One region of the Aliiglaciecola sp. LCG003 genome, then DNA from elsewhere that is predicted to be linked to it. Evidence: riboswitches for the same ligand, from Rfam matches in the RefSeq annotation. Region 1 holds a riboswitch; the other holds the start of a gene.
What was found. A riboswitch is a leader RNA that binds a small molecule or an ion and turns the genes downstream of it on or off. The one in region 1 is predicted to bind cobalamin.
Positions count from the first base shown of each region.

Region 1 (8,733 bases):
TGGGTAAGGTTTCTTTGCCATCAGAAAACTTCTTTTCTTTGCCTAAAAAAATTCGTTGCACATCTTTGACGCTTAATGCGGCATTATTATCTGGATGCACAACTACCACAGCGGCAGCAAAAGACAAGCTGGAGAATAGGGTGGTGAGCACCCCCGCCAGAGCGGTTCGTTTGATAGAAGATTTCAACATATGGTATTTCCTCAAATAAATAGATAGTGCGTAATTTACGGGTTGGTTATTGCGTTATTAGTGACACCTATGCAGTAAATAGTGTTTTCAAAGGACAACTTAGCTAGGTCAATTGACCCTCTCATGTTGTTCTTATTGATTATATTGTTTGAATACCTCTGTCGCTTTACATGCCTAAAAACGATCTGAATGCCAGAAGTATTTGCGCAATTTAATTGAAAGATACTGATTTCACGTCGCCAGTAACAGCTGCGCTGTCGACGTAGCCGATAGATGCTGGGTCGGCTGATACGGCAGCCACCACATCAGCATCGCTTGATACTTCTTTAGGTGGGATCCCTTTACCGGTAAAAACTAATTTTGACCAGTAAGCGGCAACCTGAGTCGAACTGCGGCCGAGGACACTTGAGTCAAAATCACTGCGAATGGCGCCTTCTGTTTGGTTGATTGGATAGACAGCAGTTCCGTTACTAAATTTCTTTTCTTTGCCCAAGAATATTCTTTGTACTGCTTTAGTGTCTAACGCGTTTTCATTACTTGGATGAACTATGACAACCACTTCTGCACAAACACTAGCAGCGGCAGTTAATAATAATACTGCAGTTGATATATTTAGAAAGCAATTGCGAATCATAAGTCCCTCATAAAACTAGTGTAAAAAGCAAATCAGGTTGGAAGCGGGACGAACCATACAGATTCCCTTGCTTATTTCCAAGCTAGTCGAGGTATGAGTATTTCGATAATAGTATTAAATTTCATACCATACTTCCCGTATGCAACCGAACCATTGAATAAATTAGTAGATTGATGTTGGACTACAGATTGGCAAACCTATTTTAAGCTTTAAATCTCAATATAACTAGGCATTTCCTCTAGTACTGCGGTCCAATCCATCAATACAAGGTTTTAAAAATGCCCACAAAAACAAATCTAGCCGAATATAAAAAATATTCTAGTTTTTATTTTGTCCTGAAAGGCATGTAAATATATATATATCAAGTAGCACCCATGAGCACTGTGCACATAGGTACTTTGCAGGCTTTAAAGGCTGATCGTGGTGGAAACAGATAATGCTCTACCAGCGGAGTTGTAATTGAGCACCTCTTGATACTCATTATCGAGCAGATTCGTTAGACTTGCTTTAAATGAAACGTTTTCTGATAAATGCCAATATGCCGACAGGTTAGTCACACTATAACTTTCCAACGCCTGTCCACCTATATCTTCAGCACCGCTGACGCTTCGATGAGTTAGCTCAACAAATAGCGTATCGTTAAGCAAAGCTTTTTTGAGCCCCAGATTAACTTTATTGCGAGGACGTCTTAGGCGTAATTCGCCCCTACTATCGGTTGCATTATTGTGGGTATAGTTACTTGAAAACGTCAGACCGTTGTGGAAATTATATTCAAAGTTGGCTTCAACACCGCGGGATTTGCTTTGGCCTGCAACTTGTAAATAGCCTTGGAAGCCAATTGAATCAAAAATTATTTCATTCTCAACCTGTTGGTCAAAGTAAACAACTTCTATCATATTGCCTTGGGGAGTGGTTAGTTCAAAACCCACGTCTAAACCTTTGCTATTCTCTTCTTCGAGTTGCAAGCCTGCAGCATCCCCATAAGCGAAAGGGCCATCATTGTAATTTTGCTCATACAGACTCGGTGCTCTAAAGCCTGCACCATAGCTGGTCTTTAATTTTAAATCTAAACTACCCAATTCAACATGTTTAACAGCGCCAATTCGTACACTATCAAAACCGCCAAAGGTGTCATTGTCGTCGTGGCGAATGCCAAGATTGAAAAAAGTACTTTGGTCAAACTCACCTAGCCATTCGGCAAAAATACTCTTTTGATGACGGGATAAGTTTTCACCGTCTAAGTTTTCTTGTTTATTTTCTGCGCCAAATACAAAGCGCTGGCTTTGCCAAGCGTAACTTCCAATATACTCGAATTTATTAACTGAACCGCTATTGATAAAACCAAATTCGCCATTGTTGATGAAGCGTCTTTCAATATCAGTGGTGTTAAAAGCGACTTCATGACTACTCTTTTCATCTTTGTACGCCAACGAGCCCCGCATAGTGGTTTGTTCTGAGTCTGTCAGGCAGTCGTTACTCGCTGCAAAGGTGGTGTTGTCAAAACATCCATCATATTCATTTTTTGCATCGACTTGGCGGATAACCATTTTAGCCTGCCAGTTTTCAGCAATGTTATAGTGGCCCTTGATATAAGTTGTATCGTTGTCGTAGCTATCTTTCTCGCCGGATAGATCTGTGGTTTGAGCGTTGAAGCCTGAACTGGATAAATTCGATACCGCTAGCAATACACCGCCTTGCTCATTACCAAGGGAGAGGTTTGCAGAAAGTCCTTTGGTATTGTAACGAGACCCGCTAAACGTCGCGTTGGCTGAAAGACCATTCGCAGGCTCTTTGGTATACATGGTAACAATTCCGCCAGCATCGGCGCCATAAGCTAAACCTTGCGCCCCGCGCAATATTTCGATCCGAGACAGTTGTTGTGCCAATACATCATCGAAAATTGGCGAAACCTGCGGTGCTGAAGGGTCCGTTAGCTCCACACCATCGATATACAATTTGGTTCTAAAACTTTCTTCGCCACGGATCCTCAAAGTGGTTGTTTTACCTAGCCCGCCAGCGTTAGAAACATTAATACTGGGGGTGTTGCGTAAAATGTCTGCGACGCTGAGGGTACTTTGACTGCGTAAATCGATTTCATCCAACACTGTTATGCTGGTGGCAAGGCGATATTCAGGTTGTGCGAAACGACTAGATACCACTGACATCTTTTCAATGCTTTCATCCGGTGCAGAACTTAAATCACGAGATAGTGCGTTGCTAGAAACAAGAATCGATAATGTACTTAGTGCTATAGCTATAGGAGTTTTTTGCATATTGTTAACCTTGGTTTGTACTCCGCCCGAGTACAGGTAAATGGGGATCCACTGCTGTAGGGATCATTCGACGTCCAAGGCCGGTATCCGGGCTCACAAGTGTCATAGTAATATGACGGCATTAACACCTTCCCGTTAAAAAAAAACAGTGGTATATGGTTAATGTTTGACTTGTTTACCGTTGCGGGGGCAGCGTCAGCTTTGATGTAAATTAATTTTCATCTCACTGTCTTCCCGTTTAACTGCCCCTATAAAAGGAGGCAGCACCTTGGTCTCGTTTTATTATAGCTTGATGATATAAAAAGAATAAAGAACTATGTTTAATGGAATTAAAAAAGCGTAATACTCGGCTCCTGCAAAGCGGAATACTGCTCTTTGAGAGCAAGGATTTGTTGTTCCCAATATTTAGCTTCCGCAAACCAAGGGAATGCTTGAGGGAATGCAGGATCTTGCCATCTGCGGGACAGCCAAGCCATATAGTGGACCATCCGCATCGCACGCAGAGGTTCTATTTGGCCAAGTTGACGGGTGTCGAAGTGATAGAATTCGTCATAGGCTTCAATTAATGTATCGAGTTGAATGCGCTGTTGGTTTTGGTCACCAGATAACATCATCCACAGATCTTGAATGGCAGGTCCCATTCTACAATCGTCTAAGTCGACAAAGGTCGGGCCATCACGCCATAAAATGTTGCCGGGGTGGCAATCTCCATGCAAGCGAATCATTTTCTCTGGCTTATAGAGTTGGCTAGTCAAACTTACCACTTGTTCCAATATTGTGAAGAAAGCAGTGTGCAAACTCTGTGGTATCAATTGGGTGTTGTGCAACGTCTCTGTGGCATCAATTAAATGCTCTTGGATTGAAAATGAAGGGCGATAAGTAAAAGGCTTACCTTGACCAACCTGGTGAATACGGCCAATGAAGCGCCCCATCCATTCTACTTGGTCTAGGTTGTCGACTTCGAATTGACGCCCACCCACAGAAGGAAATATCGCAAACTGGTAACCTTGATACTGATGAAGGGATTGTTGCTCAATTCGTATAGGCGCGACGACTGGAATTTCGTGGTCATGTAGCTCTTGGGAGAAATCATGCTCTTCTTGAATCTGCTCTGTGGACCAGCGCTGTGGCCGATAGAACTTGGTCACATAGCGCTTATTGTCCTGTGCAATAAATTGGTAAACCCTATTTTCATAGCTGTTGAGGGCTAGAAGACCGGATTCAACCAAAATTCCCTTTGATTCAATGGCATCAAGGATCAGGTCAGGGCCCAACTGTTCAAAATTAAATTTAGCGTCGTCAGTGATACTCATTGATAAATAAACTTACTTGGCTCACTGACTTCTACAGGTTCATCGCCGTCAATGGAAAAGACTTTAAACCTGAATTCTGTCACTGTTTCTTTTAGTGCATAGGGGTCTATCGCGACGCTAACAGCTAAGTTAAGCACTTCGCCTCCTTGCACTTTTACTTGATTGTTGCCCATATACCTATGCCCCTTTAGTCCCAGTACTTCTATTTGGTAGACACGTTCTGTTTGCGATTTGTTGAGTACTTTAAGTGAGTATACGTTTTCAATAAGACCATCGTTGGTTTCTCTATACAATGAGTTACGATCTCGAATAATATCGACTTCTAGTGGCACTCTGCTCATGATTTCATATACTAATAGCGACACCATGATCACGAGTACAACCGCATAACCTACTAGTTTCGGGCGCACTATCTTAGTTGTCCCTCCCGCAAGCTCGTGCTCGGAGGTAAAGCTAATTAAACCTTTCGGATAATTCATCTTATCCATCACGCCGTTACAGGCATCTACACAGGCTCCACAGTTGATACACTCATATTGCAGTCCATTGCGAATATCTATACCGGTTGGACAAACTTGCACACAAAGGTTGCAATCTATGCAATCTCCCAATCCTTGTTGCTGGATGGCTTCATGAGACGTTTTTCTGGAACGAGGTCCTCTTTTTTCACCTCTAGAAGCATCGTAGGCGACAGTGTAAGTGTCTTTGTCGAACATCGCTGACTGGAATCGAGCATATGGACAAATGTGGGTACACATAATCTCGCGCATCCATCCCGCATTTCCATAAGTGCAAAGGGTAAAGAATATCACTGATAAGCCGGACCAAAATCCCGCATTGAAGCTGAAAAAATCAATGAATAATTGATCTATGGGCGTAAAATATCCGACAAAAGATAACGCAGTAAGCAAGGCAACCAGAATCCAAGAACTGTGTTTGAGGGTTTTACGCCAAAATTTATCAAAATCCATTTTGCGCTGATCAAGCTTGATACGCTTGTTTCTTGCGCCTTCAATCTTTTCTTCAAACCAGATATAAATAAAGGTCCATGTAGTTTGCGGACACATGAACCCACACCATACGCGTCCAGCGAAGGTTGTGATGAAAAATAACGCAAACGCACTGATGATCAAAATCCAAGCCAATAAGGTAAGGTCTTGTGGCCACAAAGTTAAGCCGAAAATATTGAATCGTTGCGCTCCGATATCCAATAATATGGCTTGATTACCGTTATATTGAAGCCAGGGTAAAATGGCGAAGGTGCCTAAAAAAATCAATCCAAAGAATCGCCTGAACGTTTCGAGGGTTCCTTCAACCGCACGAACATAGATTCTACTTCTAGGGGTATAGGCATTTTCATGTTGGCTGGGATCGGGTTTGTGGACTTTAACCGGTGAGATGTCTTTAATCGGAATGCGCTCACTCATTCATGTGCCCTTATATTACAGCGATGGAAACCATTATGGGTAGACTATGTCTTGTAGCCGATTGGCTTTGACAGCAATAATTATCGCATATATTGCCCAGTAGTTGTTAATCTGGATCAAACTTAGATGGAATTATTTCGATAGCCACTGGCTACTCAGGTATTACCCCAATCACTTAGGTATGATCAGCAATAATAGCATTTGCTATGCTACTTGGCTGTGATGATCTATTCTGCGTCCATGATAAGCAGTAAAGTCAGTGTATGTTAAGGTACTTTTTCATTTTCTCGGAGATAATATTATTAGTCATGTTGCTAAGGTCTTCGTTTGTGCAGTATTTTTTAGCTGATATTCAGAATAATCTATCTGATTTTATGACTGAGATATCATTGCAGATAGAAGAAACTCAGTTGGCGGGTTTACGCTCTTCACTCATGCCTTACACCCAGCAAATGCGCGAGTTTCAAAAAGACTATATTGAGCAGATTACCTCTAGCTCCGGAAGTCTTGAAAATTTCCATACTCGATACTGTGCACAAAGAGAAATCAATCCCTATGTCAATGGCGCTAATTTAGAGATGGTGTGCCACACTATTGATAATTCAAAATTGCTAACGGTGAACAAAGCGTCCTAGCAAATGGATTGGTATAACAATACAGGCCAAAAGACATCGACAGGCTTGTCACTTCCCAGCAGTCAATCTTTTCTCCGCATTTCCTTGCTATCAATGGAACAATTACGCGGTAGTTACTGTCTATTCAGTTAGATAGGTAAATTTACATTCATGTTCAATTCAGCTAACTAGGCTACAATTATTGATATCCACTAACAAAACATGCTTTGTCGGTAACCATGGCAGACACTGTTAAATAAAGAGGGACCATTATGAAGACTTCAATTTCGTTACTATTAACAGGAGCCACGCTTAGTTTATTTGCCAGCGCAAGCTATGCAAAAGCTGAAGTCGAAATCATTTGGGAGAACCCAACTGAATATCGAGACGTAAAGCCAACCATGCAGAGTCGGACTAAATTTCGTGAACAAACGTTAGAGCAATTGGAGGAATACCTGATTGAATTGGCTGAAGATCTGCCCGACGGTTATGGGTTGAGTTACAAGGTAACTAATCTTGATTTGGCTGGTGAAGTATGGCCTGCTTCTTTCGCTGGATTCGGACATTCTAGTAATGATGTGCGAGTAGTCAAATCCATCGATATTCCGCGCATGGACTTTTCATATGTTTTAAAAGACGCCCAAGGTTTAGTCCTGCAAGAATCAGCCGAGGTAAAACTCAAAGACATGAGTTTTATGGATAGACATAATGCCTTCTTTAAAAATGAAAATTTAAGGTATGAAAAAAATATGCTCCAGGATTGGTTTAAAACTGAATTTTCTAAACTGTTAGAAAAAAATTAAAGCTAATTTGCTGTCATAAACCGCCACTTTTGCCTGGCGGTTTTTTTTTGACCATTTGTTCAACATTACCAAAATAAATAATTGTTATAAATCAATATGAAACGATGGTTTCATATTAAATGATGTGAAATATAATTCCCCAGCCTTCCTCTGTAGGCGTTTAATTCGTTGAATTACTGTACTATTTCTGAGACTATCGAAGTGCAAAAAGGACGGTAGTTGTCATGTATTTGTCATACAAGTTACGTAGCATCCGGCCACGCTAAAATAATAAATATAAAGCCAGGAAATGGCATTTGCAGTACTCACGATTTAGGAGATCTCATGAAAACCAAACTCACTGCTATTGCAGCACTTTGTTGTGCTTCGATGGCAACCCTAGCATATGGAGAAACCATATGGGCGGAAGACTTCAACAATCCAGCTTATAATCTCAAAGGTGCCACCAACACCACAATAGATATGGCGGGTATTACCAAGTGGACAATTGATGTATCTAGCGCATCCTTGACCGCGGATACAGATTATTTTCGCGTTGAAAACGGTGCTATGGTTGGTCGCGATCTTGATGGCGATGCAGTTTGGATTTCTGAGCCCATCAATATTGCAGATAAAACCAATGTGTCTTTTAGTTTGCTGGCTGCAGGAACGGGCTCTCACGAAAACACCGATTATTTTGACGTCGCTTATTCAATAGATGGCGGTGCGCCAACCTTAATCACCAACTGGAATGCCTCAGGCAGTGATTCCCATACACTGATTGATGATGTCTGGGCTTCTGCCACTATTATTCAAGACGTTGCTCTGGGCTCTGAGTTAGTCATTACAGTGACCATGAAAAATAATGCAGGCGGTGAATATTATCGCTTGGATGACGTCTTAGTTACCACTGGCGGTAGCGACGATGATGATGGAAGCTTAGAAGGCGTATGCTTTAATTGTCCTGACTTGCAAAAAATTAAAGATGCTGCTGTATTTGTTGATAGCGAATATTATGCTGCTGTGCTAACAGAACTAGATAATTCTAGCCCGGCCAATGTGATTAAAGACACGATCAATGCCGTTATCACCCAAGATCATAAAGTACTGACTTATTCAGAAGTATGGACTGCACTGACCGAAACAGATGAAGATCCAAATAATACTGACAATGTGATTCTACTTTACAGAGGAATTTCTATTCCCAAGTTATCTAATGGTAGTGGCTCTCAAAGTACCAACCCTGATAATTGGAATCGCGAGCACACTTGGCCTAAAAGTCACGGTTTCAGCAGTAGCAGTTTAGAAGCTTACTCTGATATTCATCATTTACGTCCTACTGATATTTCAGTTAACTCTTCTCGCGGTAATCTAGATTTTGACAACAGTGAAAATCCTTTACCAGAAGCGTCTGAAAATCGCTATGATGATGATTCTTTCGAGCCTCGTGACCTTGTAAAAGGTGATGTTGCACGGATGGCTTTTTATATGGATACCCGT
Region 1 covers NZ_CP128185.1:3,638,614-3,647,346, reverse strand. The annotation lists gene QR722_RS15855 (type 2 periplasmic-binding domain-containing protein) at 1-190, opposite strand, end outside; gene QR722_RS15850 (type 2 periplasmic-binding domain-containing protein) at 402-824, opposite strand; gene QR722_RS15845 (TonB-dependent receptor plug domain-containing protein) at 1,232-3,097, opposite strand; cobalamin riboswitch at 3,159-3,382, opposite strand; gene QR722_RS15840 (serine/threonine protein kinase) at 3,427-4,410, opposite strand; gene ccoG (cytochrome c oxidase accessory protein CcoG) at 4,407-5,837, opposite strand; gene QR722_RS15830 (hypothetical protein) at 6,167-6,472, shown strand; gene QR722_RS15825 (DUF3016 domain-containing protein) at 6,724-7,254, shown strand; gene QR722_RS15820 (ExeM/NucH family extracellular endonuclease) at 7,579-8,733, shown strand, end outside.

Region 2 (8,733 bases), 270 kb from region 1:
CTCCAGTTTGCCTTTGGCGTAACTCATGTCCCAAGTCAATATTATCCTTAGCACTGAACGCACTATAGTCCGGCGGATTGCTTTGTCAGATGCAGAATTCATTTTACGTCTGGTCAATGATCCCAGTTGGTTGAAGCATATTGGTGACAGACAAGTGCATAGTCTTAACGATGCCGAAACTTTTATCCAGCAAGGCCCGTTAGACTCATATCAAAAGAATGATTTCGGCTTGTATGTTTATGCCGATAGGACTAGTTTGCTGCCAATGGGTCTTTGCGGATTATTACAACGGGATTATCTGTCTGCTCCTGACATTGGCTACGCCACACTTGCGGAGTACCGAGGTCAAGGATTGACGTTTGAAGCGGTGCAAGCCGTGCTTGATTATGAAGTGAAAAAAGCTCAACTGCCTTATGTATATGCTATGGTTTCTGCACATAATCCTAGCTCAATTTCCCTTTTGAAAAAGCTAGCGATGCAGCCACAAGGCGAGTTTAGTCATGATGGCAAAGAGTCACTGTTATTTCGCCTTGCGATTTGACATTTACACTACAGCGGTGGCAACAGAGTAGTTTTAATTAATAACACTGGCTCAATTGGAACATCGGCCCAGCCCACAATAGCATCGTATTGGGTGGGAACTTGCGAAATGGCATCCAGTACATCTGTGCCTTCTGTGACATAACCAAACACTGCGTACCCCCAGTCCTTGCCAGGATCTAAACTCTCATTGTCATTTAAATTAAAGTAAAATTGCCGATTGGCGGAATGTTCGTCATTGGAGCGCGCCATGGCAATGGTGTAAAGCTGGTTTTTGAGGCCATTACCAGACTCATTATAAATTTTAGGAAATTTGGATAGCTCTCTGAAATCTTTGTCATAGCCACCACCTTGCACCACAAAATCTGCAATCACTCTATGAAAAATGGTGCCTTCGAAGCTACGTTTGTCTACATAGCGCAAAAAATTATTAACTGTGAGAGGCGCACGGGTGCGGTCTAATTCAACCGTAATATCACCCATGGTTGTGTGCAACATCACCCGTGGATAATAGTTGTCTGGCTGGATGTGTGAGCCATCATCTTTATTTTTAGCCACAGTAATGGGACTGAGCAAAAACAAGATAAAGGCAAAAATGGTGTAACGCATAGTTAGCTCCCCTAAAGTGAAATTACAGGTTTATTTTATCGAGGATAAAATACTAAATTTTCTGTCGCTGGCAATCACTTGATAACCACCAAATAATTTTTTTAGCTTGTGTGGATATTCTAGGTGTCGATTACCAATGATCCTTAATTCGCCACCTCTTTTCAATTTTGATTTCGCATCTTCAAACATTTGAACAGCTATATGGTCGGTGACCGTATTTTGTTGATGGAAGGGAGGGTTGCACAACACTATGTCGGTTTCCCAATCTGAACTGACTTGTTCTAAGCAATTACTCACCACGAATCGGCATTGGGAAAGTTTATCTTTCAGGTTATGCTCAACATTATATTGTGCCGAAGCAATGGCCATGTGAGACTCATCCACAAAAGTGACTTTACAGTTGTCGAAATTTTTCAAAATGTACAAACCCAAAACACCGTTTCCGCAACCAAGATCTATTACATGCTTGTTGCTGCAATCCGGTAAGTGGTTGATCAATAAACGTGCTGCTATGTCCATCTGCTGTCGAGCAAAGACATTTGCGTGATTAGAAATCTCAAATAGTTTATCGTCTGTATGCCAAATTGTGGGATAGGGTGATTTGAGCATTTTTGCTGGCAACCTTGGTTGGCAAAACACCAGTCTGGATTTTTTCTTAGCCAACGAAGTAGTGGTTACGCCTAAATATTTTTCAAATAGAGTAAGGGTCGACTTTTGGATCGACTTAACCTTAGCGGCTGCTACAATTCGGGTATTGACTGAAATGATGGACTGTAACTGCGCCAATTGGTGCTCAAGTAACGCCAAGGTTTTGGGTATTTTTATGACGACCCAATCTGGTTGCACAGCTGGAATAGCAAGGCTATCTATAAATTGCACCGAAGTAGTTGGCAATTGATTCTCTTCGAGATTTAATTGGGCAGCCCGCTGGGCCACATAAGAATCGCTAATATGACAAATTTGCGCTGAGTTAAACCAAGATGTTAATGCCCCAAAATCGTCGTTCAAGATAAGCATCTGGGCTTGCTCTATGTCACCTTGATGCTCGTTGATATGCTCTATCAATAATTCATCCGCAGCATCCCACGCCTGCCAGCTTGGGTGGGTAAATCGTTTAGGAAAGCGGTATAATTGCAGGGACTTTCCCTGAAAATCAAAACATGTATTCATTTAAATAGGATTCAATTAAGTATTAAGTTTATGCAACAAGATTTATTTGCGATTCCAACTCACTCATTTGAGACGCTGCCGATGGAGGACGCATTCATTCGCTATTGGCCGAGTTTTATCGATTCAGCGCAAGCGTTAAGATTGTATCAGAAACTGCGAGATAGTTTGTCTTGGCAGCAAGATTTCATTCGAATGTACGGTAAACAGGTGAAAATTCCCCGTTTACAATCTTGGTACGGAGATGAAGACGCTCATTACCGCTACTCAGGCTTGTCCATGCAACCGCAACCTTGGACCGGAGAACTGCGGGATTTGCGCCTGCAGGTTGAACAGGCTTGCGATGCTCAATTTAACTCTGTATTGGCCAATTGGTATAGGGACGGGCAAGATAGTATGGGCTGGCATGCTGACGATGAAGCTGAATTGGGTAAGCATCCTTTGATAGCGTCCGTGACTTTAGGTCAAACACGGGACTTCGATTTTCGGCATAAACAGTCGGGCAAAAAAGTCAGAATACCCTTACTAAGCGGCAGTCTATTGGTGATGGGGGGCTGCACTCAAGAGTTCTGGCAGCATGGTATCAGCAAAGGCGCAGGAGCGCTTGATGGACGGATTAATTTGACCTTCCGCAAGATCTATTCTCAAGATACAACGTTATAACAGTCGGTGTTTTTCATTAGATAAATTATATCTAGTTGACTCAACTACTTAGTAAATTGACACAATAAATTCATGTTTAAACTGCCAATAACAAGCTAAATTTAAACTTAGACACACATTCACAGGGACAACATATGAACATTCAAAATAATATAGAGCAAAAATTGCTAGCGCATTTTGACCCAGCGCATTTAGAAGTGACGAATGAGAGTTTTATGCATAATGTACCTGCTGGCTCTGAAACGCATTTCAAGGTGGTGTTAGTCACGCCCAAGTTTAGTGGCGAGAGGTTAATCAACCGACATCGTTCGGTTAATGCAGTCTTAAAAGAAGAGTTGGCTGACCAAATACATGCATTGGCGCTACATACTTATACTGATGCTGAGTGGCAGAATTTATATGGTAATTCACCAAACTCACCGAATTGTTTAGGTGGTATGCGACAAGCAGTATCTTAATGATAACGGCCATAGCGCAGCAAATCGTTATGGCCCCGTTGTTGATATGTTTTAGCTAAATACAGGCCTGGTTCTTCAGGTTGATGGAAGGAAGTAATGCTGCCGCGCCTGATCTATTTCGTTACACAGACTGGCTACCTCATCTAATACACGTAGCGTCATGCGATAGACCTTGTCTGCATTGGGGTGAAAGATAAAGTTATTTTCTACCGCAGGCACAAAGCTATATTTTTGCCAATCGAGATCGTGGAATATCAGGTTCTGCGGCGAGCGGGGCTGTATAATAACTTGTGGTTTTAAGGTTAGCACTTGTTCTAGTGATACTGACGGATAGTCTTCATCAATGTTGCTGAAAATATTGTTGGCAGCGCATATGTCTAGTTGTTGTTGTGGCCAAGCTTTCCCTGCAATTGTTTGCAGCGGGTTTGACCATATTTCATAGAACACAGTTACCTCAGGTCTATGTTGATACCTTTGTGTTAACCTTTGCAGTCTAAATTTATACTCTTGAGCTAAAAAATTGGCCGCTTCCTCTCTGCCGGTCAACTCACCCAGCCAAACCAGCTCTTTAGCGACGTCGGCCAACTGGATTGGATTTGAGTAAACTACTTTTAAACCATATTGCTGCAGCCGGTCTAGGTCAGCTAATGGATTGCCACTTTTCCAAGCAATGATTACATCCGGTTGGAGTTGTACAATCTTTTCTATCTGTAATCGACTGTGATCTCCCACCTGAAGTAGCGATTTGGCATCAACGGGATAATCCGCATAGGAGCTGGTGGCAATAATTTGTTTTTCGGCTCCAATATCAAACAGCAACTCAACTATATGTGGGGCTAAAGCTATGATCTTCAAATTCTGCTTTTGCAGTGAAGACTGACTTTCAACCTGACTGGCAAAGGATACACTAATTAATAGCCCTAAAAGGAGGGTAAAAACACTAACAAATATTTTCATAGCTAAAGATTATCCATTTCAGAGGATTGATTGCCGATTAATAGCGATTTTTGCGTAACCCCACCAGAAAGAAAATACTGCCAATTGCAGAGGTGATGATGCCAATAGGTATTTCTTGTCCCGCCAGCAGCATTCGGGCAGCAACATCTACCCATATAAGAAAACTGCCACCAATCAACACACAACCTAAAATCAAAGTTCGACTGGTTACACCAAGCCAACTTCGAACAATGTGCGGGATCATTAATCCCACAAAACCGATACCGCCACAGTAAGCCACGATACAAGCGGTTAATGCTGCGCAAATCATCAGTACCAGTGTCCTTAAACCATCTACTTTGACACCTAAGGCTTTGGCACTTTCATCTCCAAGCAGCATTGCATCCATATGACGACCATATAGCCACAATATTCCGACACTAACCATTACTACTGGCAGCATCACCCAAACAAACCACATTTCAGATCTGGCTAGACTGCCTAGTAACCAAAAAATCACTTTATTTGCCGCGAAAGGCTCTGCCAAATATAGCAATAAATGACTTACCGAACTGAGCATAAAAGATACAGCGACTCCAGCCAATAACAGCAGCTCAGTGCGGTTTCCAAACAGTCTACTGGCAAGCATTTGCACAATCAGCACAGCAAAAATCGCCCCTAAAAATGCCGCAAGAGGCAATGCAATGGAAAAAGGTAACAACGCTAACCAAGACAAAATAGGCATGTTGGCAACCGTTGAATGGCTGGTAATCAGCGTCGCTATACTCGCACCTAAGCCTGCGCCCGACACGACACCAAATAAATAGGGGTCGGCTAAACCGTTTCTATAAACGTTCTGCAGGGTTGCCCCGGCCACAGCTAATCCGGCTCCCACAAGAAAGCCGACCAAGATCCGAGGCACGCGAATTTGCCAAAATATGACCTCGTTGATAGGTAGTCGGCACTGATGAACAACACACTGGTAGATTTCGGCGGTGGAGATGTCTGCCGCACCAAACAACAAGCCACTTACTAGACTGGCAATCGAGACAATCACCAGCGCGCCCCATCTCAGCTTATTCATTTGCTGTCCTTTGTGGATAAAACTCGACACGCAGATGCTCATTGCTGTCATGTTTGAATACATGGCAAGGCGTTCTAAATACTCGTTGCAAGCGTTTTTCACACAACACAGCATGCGGATTGCCCTGTGCAACCATGGCTCCATCATCTAACAGGCACAAGTGATCGCAGTAGGCTGCCGCCAAATTAAGATCATGCAAGCTCATTACTACAGTGAGGTTGAATTTTTTTGCAAGCTGGCGCAACAGCTCGAGTATTTGATGCTGATAAAAAACGTCAAGATGGTTAATCGGTTCATCTAATATTATCAGTGATGCACGTTGTACAATGGCTCTTGCGATAAGAGCCCTCTGCTGTTCCCCCCCAGAAAGAGTATTAAACACTTGGTGACGTTTATCGAGAAGTCCGACTTGTGTAATTGCCTGTGTAATAGCAGCGTGTTGGAAGCTTTTTACTTTGCCGAACATGCTTTGATGAGGAAGTAAGCCCATACTAACTATGTGTTCGACGTTTAATGAAAAAACCGGATTGTTAAACTGATTTACCACCGCTATTTGTTTGGCTCGGTCAATTAGCTGATAGCTTTCAACCGGTTTATTTTGCCAATAAATCATTTTTTCGCTGGCTATTTGTCCAGACAAGATTTTTAGTAGAGTGGTTTTACCCGCACCATTGGGACCTAGCACTCCCAATATTTGACCCGGCACAACGTGGAAATTGATCCCGTTGAGAATGGTCTTGTTATTTGTCTGATAATTGACATTACGTGCTTCAAGCATGGCGAACTTTGGCTACTCTTTTTCAAGGGGCAATATATTGAACATCACATTGCCTGCAGAATTTTTCTTAGAACGGGAATTGGCAACCGTATACTTGAAACTAGAGCAAGGCGGTATCGGCATATCGTGTATTCCCGCACGACAAGTTTATAAGGTGAAACCAAAGAGCTGGTTATCGGCTGGTATCTGACTCTGTCACGTCAGCTTTACTGAGGTGAACAATTACAGTTGCGGGCACAGTTCTGGAATTTCACCAGATTCCCATTTACTTCCTGCAGCTTACTAAATGAGCCACAGAAAACCGACGGTCTCACCGGCAATATAGCAAGCTTTATGGAGCCGGACTAATTAATTTTGGAACATTAGTGCTTATTGAACCTGATGATTGGAGGAGTTTGCATAGCGGGTTAGCAGCAGACATTTGATTGCCAATATCTAATTGACCCGCAGAATCACAGACCAAAACAAGTGGACTTGATTAGAATCGCTAGCCAATCACTAGCGTTCTTTGTTAAAAAAACGTTTAATACGGGTTAAATTAGAAAAATAACAAAAACAGGATGGGAATGGCTGTTACTCAATCTATCGTTCACTTTATCAATAGGTTAAATGATAGCCTGTGCAGACTAGTTAGCTGGTTAACCCTAGTGATGGTAATCGTTACCCTACTCATAGTGGTGCTGCGCTATGGATTTGATATTGGCTGGATTGCGATGCAAGAGTCTGTCATGTACATGCATGCAATGGTATTCCTGTTAGGCTGCGCACATACCCTGAGGGTGAATGAACATGTGCGAGTAGATATTTTTTATCGTGGTTTTTCTGCCCAAAAACAAGCAAAAGTAGATGTGTTCGGTACCTTATTATTTTTGCTGCCGGTGAATATTTTTGTTCTTTTGATTAGCTATAATTATGTCAGTATGTCTTGGACACTGCTTGAATCATCTCAGGAAGCAGGAGGATTGCCTCTGGTATTCTTACTGAAATCATTGATGCTGATTTTCGCCTTGCTGATGTTATTGCAGGGGATCGCCGAGTTACTGATGAATATCGCGAAAGTAAAAGATGCTTCAGCATCTAGTTCAGGCGGAGACTATTAATGGAATATCTCTCGCTGGTGATGTTCGCCGTAGTCTGTATCACCCTGTTATATGGTTATCCGGTAGCTTATACGTTAGCCGGTACTTCACTTATCTTTGCCGGTGCTGGTGCCGTTTTTGGGGTATTTGACACCTCTTATCTACAAGCCGTACCCAGTCGTCTGTACGGTATCATGACCAATCAAACATTACTGGCCGTGCCTTTATTTGTTTTTATGGGGGTGATGTTAGAAAAATCTAAAGTCGCGGAAAACTTGTTATTGGCAATGGGGCAGGTATTTGGCAAATTGCAATCTGGCTTGGCGGTGTCCGTGGTCTTGGTCGGAATGTTGTTGGCAGCGAGTACCGGAATTGTCGGCGCCACTGTGGTCACCATGGGATTATTATCCCTGCCTACCATGCTAAAACAGGGTTATTCTCCCTCATTTGCCAGTGGCGCAATATGCGCAACCGGCACCTTAGGACAAATCATCCCACCTTCAATTGCATTAGTATTACTCGGTGATGTGCTATCGAGTGCATTTCAACAAGCGCAATTGAACATGGGAATTTTTTCGCCTGAGTCGGTGTCAGTTGGCGATCTGTTTGTGGGAGCGTTGGTGCCAGGGCTGATACTGGTGACCCTGTATTTAATCTATGTAATTATTTTTGCTGCACGAAACATAAAACAAATTGAGCCCGTTGAGGTGCATACTACCGATAGCAAAGTGAGTTTGTTCTCTGCCTTATTCCCGCCTCTAATATTAATAGTGATGGTGTTAGGCTCAATCCTAGGAGGCTTTGCAACGCCTACAGAGGCCGCCGGGGTTGGTGCTTCAGGAGCGTTAGTTTTGGCTTTGGTTCAGCGTCAGTTGAGCGTAGAAAAGTTAACAGAAGTTTTAATGTCGACCACAAAAGTCACCTCAATGGTGTTTCTAATTTTAATTGGCGCATCTATATTTTCCCTAGTTTTTCGCGGCTTTGGTGGCGAAGAGCTGATCCATAGTTTATTTGAACAACTCCCCGGCGGAGTATTCGGCGCTGTTTTATTGGTGATGGTTGTTATTTTCCTACTTGGTTTCATTTTGGATTTTATTGAAATTACCTTTGTGGTTGTGCCTATAGTAGCACCCGTGTTATTGACCATGGGAGTAGACCCTATTTGGCTGGGGATTATGATTGCGGTGAATTTACAAACCTCGTTCTTAACTCCACCATTTGGCTTCGCCTTATTTTATTTAAGGGGAGTCGCACCGCAGGAAGTGCGAACCAGCCATATTTATCGTGGTGTTGTTCCCTTTATAGTGATCCAAGTATTACTGCTGATCGGATTGGCAATTTGGCCAAATCTGGTAACGTGGTTGCCCTCTATGCTTTAGACTTAGTTAGGATAAGATTCATGAATTTGATTAAACAATT
Region 2 covers NZ_CP128185.1:3,909,771-3,918,503, reverse strand. The annotation lists gene QR722_RS17035 (GGDEF domain-containing protein) at 1-22, shown strand, start outside; gene QR722_RS17030 (GNAT family N-acetyltransferase) at 26-541, shown strand; gene QR722_RS17025 (peptidylprolyl isomerase) at 550-1,149, opposite strand; gene QR722_RS17020 (methyltransferase) at 1,180-2,319, opposite strand; gene QR722_RS17015 (alpha-ketoglutarate-dependent dioxygenase AlkB family protein) at 2,350-2,979, shown strand; gene bolA (transcriptional regulator BolA) at 3,114-3,437, shown strand; gene QR722_RS17005 (cobalamin-binding protein) at 3,513-4,394, opposite strand; gene QR722_RS17000 (FecCD family ABC transporter permease) at 4,432-5,457, opposite strand; gene QR722_RS16995 (ABC transporter ATP-binding protein) at 5,450-6,235, opposite strand; gene QR722_RS16990 (hypothetical protein) at 6,273-6,425, shown strand; cobalamin riboswitch at 6,396-6,556, opposite strand; gene QR722_RS16985 (TRAP transporter small permease subunit) at 6,802-7,335, shown strand; gene QR722_RS16980 (TRAP transporter large permease) at 7,335-8,693, shown strand; gene QR722_RS16975 (TRAP transporter substrate-binding protein) at 8,714-8,733, shown strand, end outside.
Region 2: another riboswitch for cobalamin. It lies ahead of QR722_RS16995 (ABC transporter ATP-binding protein); the one in region 1 lies ahead of QR722_RS15845 (TonB-dependent receptor plug domain-containing protein).